Regions from separate parts of the Rhizobium viscosum genome, predicted to be linked through region 1. Evidence: predicted binding sites of a transcription regulator. Region 1 holds the regulator's gene; the other holds the start of a gene.

The links. Region 1 encodes PhoB, which activates phosphate uptake and scavenging genes when phosphate is short. Its sites were predicted from a motif close to TGTCATNNANCTGTCAT; they were not measured.
Region 2: H4W29_RS16585 (BtaA family protein) is a predicted target of PhoB. The motif match lies at 1,467-1,483, and genes of this name have one in related genera.

What each region holds. Positions count from the first base shown of each region.
Region 1 is NZ_JADBEC010000001.1:1,353,174-1,358,777, reverse strand. Features, by position in the region: gene pstA (phosphate ABC transporter permease PstA) at 1-838, shown strand, start outside; gene pstB (phosphate ABC transporter ATP-binding protein PstB) at 853-1,668, shown strand; gene phoU (phosphate signaling complex protein PhoU) at 1,713-2,426, shown strand; gene phoB (phosphate regulon transcriptional regulator PhoB) at 2,557-3,240, shown strand; gene H4W29_RS06815 (pyrroline-5-carboxylate reductase) at 3,365-4,153, opposite strand; gene H4W29_RS06810 (GcrA family cell cycle regulator) at 4,455-4,985, opposite strand; gene H4W29_RS06805 (aspartate aminotransferase family protein) at 5,410-5,604, shown strand, end outside.
Region 2 is NZ_JADBEC010000001.1:3,381,422-3,387,025, forward strand. Features, by position in the region: gene H4W29_RS16580 (class I SAM-dependent methyltransferase) at 1-163, opposite strand, end outside; gene H4W29_RS16585 (BtaA family protein) at 178-1,422, opposite strand; gene H4W29_RS16590 (serine hydrolase domain-containing protein) at 1,619-3,010, shown strand; gene H4W29_RS16595 (lytic transglycosylase domain-containing protein) at 3,050-4,018, opposite strand; gene H4W29_RS16600 (LysE family translocator) at 4,134-4,769, opposite strand; gene H4W29_RS16605 (pyrophosphate--fructose-6-phosphate 1-phosphotransferase) at 4,827-5,604, opposite strand, start outside.

The sequences.
Region 1 (5,604 bases):
CGCCAACAAGGGCCAGATCGACCTCAAGGTCGATGAGAAGAACCGCAAGGTCAACGACAAGCAGGTTGGCTGGATGAACCAGCTGAAGGCGAGCGGCGTGCTTCACAAGACGTTCAACACCGGCCTCTTCGTCAACGGCAATTCCAGCCGTCCGGAAGCCGCAGGCCTCGGCGTCGCCCTCATCGGCTCGCTCTACCTGATGCTGATCGTTCTCGCACTTGCGCTGCCGATCGGCGTTGCCGCCTCGATTTACCTTGAGGAATTCGCGCCGAAGAACAGGCTGACGGACCTGATCGAGGTCAATATCAACAACCTCGCTGCCGTTCCGTCGATCGTCTACGGTCTGCTCGGCCTGTCGGTCTTCATCAACTTCGCCGGCCTGCCGCGTTCGGCATCGCTGGTCGGCGGCCTGGTGCTGACCCTGATGACGCTGCCGACGATCATCATCGCCACCCGCGCCGCATTGCGCGCCGTGCCGCCGTCGATCCGCTCGGCAGCCCTTGGCCTCGGCGCCTCGAAGATGCAGATGGTGTTCCACCATGTGCTGCCGCTTGCAATGCCCGGCATCCTCACCGGCACGATCATCGGCCTTGCCCACGCGCTCGGCGAAACTGCGCCGCTGCTCCTGATCGGCATGGTCGCCTTCGTCGCCCAGGCGCCGACCACTCCGCTCGATCCCTCCACGGCACTTCCGGTTCAGGTCTACATGTGGGCCAACGAAGCCGAGCGCGCATTCGTGGAAAGAACCTCGGGTGCCATCATCGTCCTGCTCCTGTTCCTGATCGTCATGAACATCGGAGCTATCCTCTTGCGTCGTCGCTTTGAGCGCCGCTGGTAAACGGAGTAAAGATCATGAACATGTTGACGGAAGCCGCAGTCGAGAAGGCGCTGGACCAGAAAATGAGCAACGTCCCGTATAAGATGATCGGTCAGGATGTCTCCGTTTATTACGGCGAGAAGCGTGCGCTTTTCGATGTCAATCTGAACATCCGCGAAAACACCGTGACTGCCCTGATCGGCCCGTCGGGCTGCGGCAAGTCCACCTTCCTGCGTTCGCTGAACCGCATGAACGACACGATCGATGGCTGCCGCGTCACCGGCAAGATCACGCTCGACACCGACGATATCTACGATCCTGATATCGACGTCGTCGAACTCCGCGCCCGCGTCGGCATGGTGTTCCAGAAGCCGAACCCGTTCCCGAAGTCGATCTACGAGAACGTCTCCTACGGCCCGCGCATCCACGGCCTCGCCAAGTCCAAGGCCGACCTCGACCAGATCGTCGAGTCGAGCCTGCAGCGCGCCGGCCTCTGGAATGAGGTCAAGGATCGTGTGCATGAATCCGGCACCGGCCTTTCCGGTGGTCAGCAGCAGCGTCTGTGCATCGCACGCGCCGTTGCCGTCAGCCCGGAAGTCATCCTGATGGACGAGCCGTGCTCGGCGCTCGACCCGATCGCGACTGCCAAGGTCGAAGAGCTGATCCACGAGCTGCGTGAGAACTACACCATCGTCATCGTGACGCATTCCATGCAGCAGGCCGCTCGCGTATCACAGCGTACGGCCATGTTCCACCTCGGCAACCTGGTCGAGGAAAACGATACCGACAAGATGTTCACCAATCCGGACGATCCGCGCACCCAGGACTATATCATGGGCCGGTTCGGCTGATTTTGGCGATGTGAAGCCTTCCCGATTTTCGAGGACAAAGCCCCATGGCATCGACACATATTTTTTCCGCCTATGACGACGATCTGAAATTCCTGTCCCGGCGCATTTCCGAGATGGGCGGCCTTGCCGAGCAGATGGGCGCCGACGCCGTCCGTGCGCTTGTTAACGGTGACACCGCACTCGCCCAGAAGGTCATTTCCGACGACGTGATCCTCGATCACGCGGAGCGCGAGATCAACGACAAGGCGATCGTCACGATCGCCCGTCGCCAGCCGATGGCCTCCGACCTTCGTGAGATCATGGGTTCGATCCGCATCGCCGCCGACCTCGAGCGCGTCGGCGATCTCGGCAAGAACACGGCCAAGCGCGTCATCGCCGTCCAGAGCACCGGCGTTCCGCGCAAGCTCGCCCGCGGTCTCGAGCATCTCTCCGAACTGGCACTCGTCCAGCTCAAGGAAGTGCTCGACGTCTACACCAATCGCTCGGCCGACAAGGCCAAGTCCATCCGCGAGCGCGACGATGAGATCGACGCGATGTACACCTCGCTGTTCCGCGAACTCCTCACCTACATGATGGAAGATCCGCGCAACATCACGAGCTGCACGCATCTTCTCTTCTGCGCCAAGAACATCGAGCGCATCGGCGACCATGCGACCAACATTGCCGAGACGATCTACTACATGGCAACTGGCGCCCAGCCGGAAGGCGAGCGTCCGAAGGACGACAGCGCCAATACCGTTGGTGCGGTGACGGAGTAATCCTGAACTGCCGATTATGTGCGCGCCCCGCTGGGGCGCGCATGGGTCGCAGCCCATTCCGAGTTCCTGCATGGTCCCCCCGCTTAAATCACCCCCGGTTTAAGGATCATGCATTAGGAGACTGACACGCATGATCCCAAGAGTTGCAGTTGTTGAAGATGAAGAGGCGCTGAGCGTGCTTCTCCGCTACAACCTCGAAGCTGAAGGTTTCGAGGTGGATACGATCCTTCGTGGCGACGAGGCCGAAATCCGGCTTCAGGAGCGCACGCCGGACCTGCTCATCCTGGACTGGATGCTGCCCGGCGTCTCCGGCATCGAGCTCTGCCGCCGGCTGCGCATGCGGCCGGAAACCGAGCGCCTGCCGATCATCATGCTGACGGCACGCGGCGAAGAGAGCGAGCGCGTTCGCGGTCTCTCGACCGGCGCCGACGACTATGTCGTCAAGCCCTTCTCCACGCCGGAACTCGTTGCCCGCGTCAAGGCGATGCTGCGCCGCGCCCGTCCGGAGGTGCTGTCGACGGTTCTGAAATGTGGTGATATCGAGCTCGATCGCGAAACCCATCGCGTCCATCGCAAGAGCCGCGAAGTCCGCCTCGGCCCGACCGAATTCCGCCTGCTCGAATTCCTGATGTCGTCGCCGGGCAGGGTCTTCTCCCGCTCGCAGCTCCTCGATGGCGTCTGGGGCCACGATATCTATGTGGACGAACGCACTGTCGACGTCCATGTCGGCCGCCTGCGCAAGGCGCTGAATTTCTCCAACATGCAGGATGTCATCCGCACCGTCCGCGGCGCGGGATATTCCATGGAAGCTTAATCCGAGTGATCGGAGGTCCAGACGGGTCGCTCGCTTGCCGGGCGGCCCGTTTGCATATCTGGCACCCCTAGCTCATGAAAGCCGACACCAGGCGCAGAAAGCGAACCTCGAGAGGATCTGCTTTCTACAGACGGATGCGCACAAGAATTCGATCAAGAGCCTTTTGCAAAGCCGCAGTGCCGCCGAACTCGCGAAAGTCCTCGAGCACCTGTTCATTCAATCCGCCCTTGGTCGAATGCTCGCCGATGAGTTCATCAAAACTCGCCACAGGTTTTGATCGGGCAGCATGGGCGAGGCCGGAAAACAATTGACGGAGGTAGGCGTCGCCAGCCGTTCCCGAAAGCCCCTTGCTCTGGAGCCAGGTCGACGTCGCGTCCAGGATGCCGAAATAGCTGGCCATCAGGCAGCTTGCCACCGCGAGAAGCTCGAACTCCTGCTTGTCTTCAACCTGGATCGCCGTTCCGAGCGCCGAAAAGAGGGCGTGGGAAACCTCGTCGGGCGGGTAGATCGCGGTCGCCCCCTGGAGATCTGCAACGAACGGAAGTGGAATTGCCAGGCTCAGGCGAACCGGCTCATCGATCCACGCCAGCAGTTGATCCATTGGCGTGGCCGCGACAAAGCTGATGACATGGTGGCCCGGCCGAAATCGGAGCGAGCGGATGACCTCCTCGGCAATTTGCGGCCTCACTGCCAGAAATACGAGATCGGAGCGGTCGAGAACATCCTGGTTGCCCAAAGCGATCGATACATTCCGGTTTGCCTCCGCGAGGCGGGCCGCGACGCTTGCGCTGCGCGGTGACAGCACGATCGGTGTGTCGCGAAACGCTGTCTTGCCCAATCCGGTGACGACGGCGTCGGTAATCGTGCCCGTCCCGACGAATCCGATTGTCATCCGCTTTGGATCGATCTCCATTGGCACCCCCGAGCGACTGTTTGCGCCGTGCTACTCGACAAGAATACCGCATCTGTATCAGAAAATCGCGCTACGGCGCCATGACCACCATTCCATGCCAGTCTGGGGCTGAGACGCTTGGTGGCCTTGGCCACATAAGTTCGCATTGTCCGGCATGGCGAACGGACGGCAGAGATCGGCCTCCGACAAATAGTCGTGGTCAGGAGCCGTTTTCCAGCCCTCCTGTGCCGGCTAAAAAATCACCCCTCCGCGCAAGGCGAGGAGGGGTGATGGTACTTTGCGTCTGTTGGAAAATCGTGGGTCAGCCGACCCGGACAGCCTTGCGGCGCTCGCTGACCGGCTGGTAGGCGAGGCGCTGGTGATAATTGCAGTAGGGCGAGGAATCCGGGGAGTCGCAGCCGCAGAAATAGAAATCGTCCTTCATCGGATCGCCGACCGGCCACTTGCAGGTGCGCTCCGTCAGTTCCGTCAGGCCGAGGCGGCGGGAGATCGGCACGACCACGTTCTTGGCCGGCACGTATTCCATTTCCTCGACCGTTTCGATCTCGATCTCTTCCTTCAGCATCGTTGCGCCCTGCTGGCGGGTAACGGTGCGGGTGGTGATGCGAGACGCATAGTTCGGCGCGCGCGGAGCCGACGTATTGCGCTTCGGTGCGCGCGCGGCGGTTGCCGTGCCGCCGGCCTTGGCGCGGCCGGGAAGACTGAGCCGGTGAACCTTGCCGATAACAGCGTTTCTACTGACGCCGCCAAGCTGCGCAGCGATCTGGCTGGCGCTCAGCCCCTCCGACCAAAGCTTCTTGAGCTTCTCGACACGCTCGTCTGTCCAGTTCATTGCCCTGTCTCCACCTTTCGCGTTGGTGATGGCAGAATCCCTCACCGTTGCCTCGGAAGTCTCCGAAGCAAGAAACGCCTGATCAATTTTGGTGACTAGTTCCGCCGCATGCAGTCTAGTAATTGAACTTTAACCTAGTGTGAGCCTGACTCTGTGACAAGAGTCGCAGGAATCCGATGAATCCGAATTCGAGGTTTTCCCCAACTTGCTTCCCGAGAGAGTCATTTCTGCAACATTAGCTGTTGATAGACCTGTAAAGCCGATTGCAGGCTTGACGCATGCGCTAAATCCTCAGTTTTGTTGACATTGCAGTGCGAAAAGTAAATAGTGATCCAGGCCGCCGAAAGGCGGCATTTTTAATTTTTCGGACCTGGTTTTCTTAGCCGGAGTCCGGTGCCTCAGAACCTGATCAGGAGATCGCGCCATGGCTGAAGCCTCGCCGCTTTATGACACCTATTCTCGTGCCCCATTGCGGTTCGAGCGAGGCGAAGGCGTGTGGCTGATCACCGAAACAGGCGAGCGATATCTGGACTTCGGCGCGGGCGTTGCCGTTACCTCCGTGGGGCATGGCAATCCGCATGTCGTGGCCGCCCTCAAGGATCAGGCCGACAAGGTCTGG
Region 2 (5,604 bases), 2.0 Mb from region 1:
CGCAGCCGACTTCGAGCAGCGTGCCGCCCTCGGGAACGTCGAGATTGCGGATCGTGCGGTCGCGGCCGAGAAGATAATATTTGCGGGTGAGATCATAGAAATGGCGCTGGTAGCGGTACATGCCGTCCATAAGGTCAGCATGTTCCTCGCTCTTGACGGTCATCTCGTCGACTTTGCTCACGCCTTCTTCCCGTAGATATGGAAGCCGCCGTAGATTGCCGAGCGGTCCTGGGTGGTCATCTCACGCGATTGTTCTTCGAAATAGTGCCACTGGTCGCGGATTGCAGGGGCGAGGCGGCCTTCGATGATGCTCTTTTCGGCGGCTGTGCGGAAGATCACGCGGGCGCCTTCGCGGGCGGTGCGGGTGATTTCGCGCCAGACATCGTTGAGCTGCTGGTCTGTCATCCAGTCCTGCGCGTCGAGCAGGATGTAGCGGTCGCGCGATGCCGCCGGTTCATTGGCCAGAAGCTCGGTGAAGCTTGCATGGTGAACGTTGACGCGGTCGACATTGGCCCGGATCACTTCATAGTGCTCAGGCTTCAGATAGGTCGGCAGCGGGCCTTCTTCGCCATCGGCGTAGCGGCGTGCGAAGGCCTGCCAAGCGAAGTAGTTGTCGCGCATCGGGAAATGGCATGCCAGCTTTTCCAGACGGTGCTTCAGAACCGGCGCGATGGAATTGTCGGCGGCAAGGCTTGCTAGCTCATCATATTGCTGCGGCGGAATGCCAAGACCGAAAAGCGAGCTCTTGCGGTTGGTAATCCAGCGAACGACGGGCTTTTCGAAGAGAGGGGCGATCTGATCCTCGAAGAATTGGCGCTGCTCGCGGATCGTGCGGGCCTTGGTCATTTCCTGCAGCTTCACGCCATGCAGGCGGGCAAGAAGATGAGCGGCGCCGATGAAGCGGCCGAGCAGGCCGGTTTCATAAATGTTGCGGTCGAAGACCGTGACGCGCCGGCGGCCGAACTTGCGAGTGTTCCAGTAGGCGCGGGTCGTCTCATCGAGATTGGACGACAGGTAGCGGTCGAAAACCCGGCTGTTCGATTTCTCGTTCGGCATGGCCAGGAAGCGCACGAGATCCGAATGGCCCGGCAGGTTCTTGAAGGCGGCAAGCTTCAGCCTGTTCAGCGCGATGTGGTGCGGATTAAGATCTACCACGTCGATCGAGGCCGGTGCCTTGGAAAGATAAGCCAGCATGTTGCAGCCGCCAGAACCTATCGTGACGATACGGTGATTGGGCTTCAGCTCCATCGCCTGCATGTCGAGATCCGGGTCTTCCCAGATCTGCGGATAGACGAGGCCGGAGAAGAGAAGGCCGAAGAGACGCTCGGAGAAGCCGTCCTTGGAAAAAGCCTTGTGGCGGAGAAGCGCTGCCTTGAGTTTCCGGTTCTTGCGGAAGCCGGTATCCGGTGCAAATTCCGACATGAGTCTGTCACCTTTTTAGCGTTCAGGGCGTGTAACGCGCCTCTGCTACAGTTTGATGACGAGCCCTGTGGGCAAAGTCTTCGACGAAACTCGGCGATGACTTCCGCGAAATTTGAAGCCAATTGAAGCACTTCTTTTCGCTTCGCTCTTTTCGTGAGCCAAGTTTCCTGCTTCTCTCCGTCTCGTGGAGGATTGCATGCGAGTTGTTCCGCGTATCTTCAAGGGCTTGGCCCTGCTCGTCATTCTCGTCGCCATAGGCGCAGCCGCGTGGCTCTCCATAGCTCCGCCGGAGCTCCTGAAGGTGGGCAATGGCTATGCTGCCAAGATCGTCTGCTCCAATGTCTTCATCGCTGGGCGTGATCCCGACACAGTTCTCCATGACGATGTCCAGGCGCCTGGAAACCCGCTGCTCAGGCTAATGCGGGTCGAGATCGATCACGACAGCGGGCGGGTGACCTCGCGTTTCATGGGTCTGTTTGCGCCGAGCTATGCGCTTTATCGCGGCGCCCTCGGCTGCGCGAGTGTGCCCGATGGCGATTTCGATGCGGCTGCAAAGGCTGCGCCTCTGGTGCCGGCGGCGCAGGCGGGTGAAAATGACGCGGTCTGGCCGGATGGCGAGAGCGTCGATCCGGCGACCGGCAATGCCAAGGTTGCAGACCTCCTGGCCGATGCCAAGCTTGCCGGGCCCGCCATGCGGGCGATGGTCGTCGTGCAGGATGGCCGCATCATTGCCGAAAGCTACGGGCCGGGCTTCAACGCCGATACGCCGCTGGTCGGCTGGTCGATGACGAAGACCGTCAATGCTGCGCTGATCGGCCGGCTGATGCTGTCAGGCAAGATCTCTTTCGACGACACGCATCTGCTGCCGCAATGGGCGCATGATCCACGCCGCGACATCAAGCTCTCCGACCTGCTCGGCATGGAAAGCGGGCTTGCTTTCAACGAGGATTACGGCGCTGTCGCCGATGTGACGCGCATGCTCTACCTCGACCCCGACATGGTTTCTCTGCCGGCAGGTGCGCCACTGGTGGCTGCACCGGGCACGAATTTCCATTATTCCAGCGGTACGGCTATGCTTCTGTCGCGCATCTGGATGGATAAGGTCGGCGACCCGCAGGCGGCCTTCGATTATCCCCGTGATGCGCTGTTTTCTCCGCTCGGCATGACGAGCGCAGTCTTCGAAGCCGACGAGCGCGGTACGTTTACCGGCAGTTCCTATCTCTATGCCACGGCGCATGACTGGGTGCGCTTCGGACAGTTCCTGCTGCAGGACGGCGTGTGGAACGGGCAGAGACTTTTGCCGGAAGGCTTTGTTGCGATGATGCGCACGCCGACGGCAAGTTCGGGCGGCCAGTATACGCAAGGCCAGGCCTGGCTTGCGGGGCCGGGCGGCGGGACGAGCGCGGAGTTCGGTCTGCCGCCGGATACGTTCTGGCTGCAGGGGCATGACGGCCAGACGGTGGCAATCGTTCCTTCGGCCAATCTTGTCTTCGTCCGCATGGGGCTGACACCGAGTTGGCTGCGCTACAGGCCGCAGATCGTGCTGAAGGAAATTCTCAATACGCTTCAGTCGGCGAAAGCCGGCTGAGGACGTCACTGATGATGGTCTATATCGGTAATTGGACTATCAGTAATTGCCTTGGGCGATATCGGTCATGCCCTTGCGCTTAGCGTCATAATAGTAACCGCGGGCATAGAGACGAACGGCGTCGTCTTCCTTCTTGTCGGCCACCTGCCAGGCGCCCTGCAGGTACTTGCCTGCATATTTGATATTGGTTTCGGCGTCGAAGAGGCCGGCCGGATTGCCGTCGTAACCCATCGATTTTGCGGTGTTGTACTTGATCTGCATGAGACCGAAGTAGCCGCGCTTGTTATAGGCTTTGGAATTATACCGGCTCTCGCGATGAACGACGCGGTGGAGCAGCGATTCCGGAATTTCGTAAAGCTTCGAGTATTTGCTGATGAGCTTGCTGACGAAGCTCTTTTCGACGGTCGGCGCATCGTCGCTGTCGTCATCGCTAAACATCGGCGGGGCGGCCGGCGGATCGATCGGACCGGACTCGTCGAAGCCGTAGTCCATGGTGAAGCGCGGCGTGGTATCGACGGCGGCGAGCGCTGCGAGCGCGCCGTTCTGCGGTGTCGTGGCAGCAAAAGCAAGCTGCGTAGAGGGGCTCGCGGGCGAGCCCGGACGCGGCGTCGGAACAACGGACTGGATCGCCGTCATTTCGGGCGTCAGCGGAATAGGAGCATAGCCGTTGACAGCAACCTGCTGGACACCGCCCTGCATGGCGAAATCACCGGCCTGCTGCTGCACGGGCGAGACGACATTCGGCATGGCGGCTGCGGTGAGAACAGGTGCGGCGGTTGCTGCCTGGGGATTGAGAGTCGCGACGGCCGGGCCGTTTGCGCCTTCAGCGGTTGGGATAGCAGCCAGCGTTGCATCTTCACCCGGCTTCGGTATGGGAATCACGGTCTGTGCGGCGGTCAGTTCCGCCTGAGAGGTATATTCGACGCTCGCGCATCCGGAAATGACGCCGCAGAGCATGGTAGAGACCACGACACTGCGTTTCAGGCCGGAAAATCCGATCGCTACCATTCTCTCACTTTCGTGAATTTCGCCGCCCCAGCAGCGTCTTAAAAGTTATCAAATACCTTAAGCCCGGGGATAGCCATTAACCTATTCGTGGCTTTCCAGCAACCACGGAATATTACTAGGCTGCAATACGGCGATAGCCGGCAGTTACGGCGCCTGCTGCGATGAGCAGGGTGCCCCCGGTGCGGTTGACCGCGCGCTGCACGTTGGCCTTGCGAATCAGGCCGCGGGCGGCATGAGCGGCGAGCGCGTAGCAGGAGGCGTTGATGGTGGCGAGCACGAGGAAGGTCGCTTCCATGATCAGCATCTGATCGAAGAAGGGAAGGGCAGGGTTGAGGAACTGGGGCACGAAGGCGACGAAGAAGACGATGCTCTTCGGGTTCAGCGCCGTCACCGCATAGGCATGCAGGAAGATCCGCAGCGACTTTTCTTCCGGCAGGTTATCGTTGTCAGCGATGTGTTCGCCGACGATCGGTGCCCGCCAGAGCTTGATTCCCAGCCAGATCAGGTAGGCGCCGCCGATCCACTTCAGCACGGTAAATAGCGTCGCGGATGCGGCGAGCAGTGCGCCCAGTCCGAAAAGCGACGCCGTCATGGCCGTGAAATCGCCGAGCGCCACGCCCGAAACGGTCGCCAGCGCCGTTTTCCGGCCATGACCAAGCGCATAGGAAACAACCAGAAGAATGGTCGGTCCCGGTATGGCGAGCATGATGGCGGATGCGGCTGCAAAAGCGAACCAAGCTTCAAGCGACATGGAATCTCCTCCTATTCCTAGAGAACAAGCAAAGACACCATATTAGCCATCCGTCAATCATGCCGCCCTGTATTTTTGCCCGATCTGGCTCATTACTTCACCAAACCATGCGGTCGAAAGATCAAATGGCTTGCCACCCTTGATGCGGGGAAATTCTATTGTGCGCAACTTGCCGTTCTGCGCTTCATCGTGGCCGGTTACGCCCGAAATCCTGTTGAGAGCGCTTTCGACAGCGAGGTCGACCATGCTCTGGATCAGGCGCAGATCTTCACCGTTTGCCGGTGCGGAGCGGGCGAAATAGCCGGATTTCTGGACGAGCGAGCGCTCGGCGTCGAGCAGGCTTGCGAACTGCTTCTGGAACCAGGCGCCGACATTGATCGTGTCGATCTTCACATGGCCGAAGGCATCGCGCTTGACTGTCTCGCCGGCAGCTTCGCGTTCTGCGACGATGGCATCGAGGCAGGCGCCTTCCGATACGAAGACCGTGGCATGGCCGGTGCGGTCCATAATCTCCTTCAGGCGGGCGGCTTCGGCATCAAGGTCGAAGGCCATTTCCGGCAGGTAGACGGCGTCGATGCTCTTCATACGCGCGTTCATCATCAGGCCATCGACATATTCATTGCCTTTGGTGCGCTGGAGATAGGCACGGGCGGTAGCGGCCGTCAGCCAGCCGCAGTGGCGGCCCATGACCTCGTGAATGACGAGTGTGCGCGGGGCCGCGGTCTGTTCGTTGCTGACATTGTCGAAGAAATGGGCGCCGACTTCGGCAGCCGTCCAGGCGCCGAGCGACTGGCGGATCGGCACGACGTCGTTGTCGACGGTTTTCGGCAGGCCG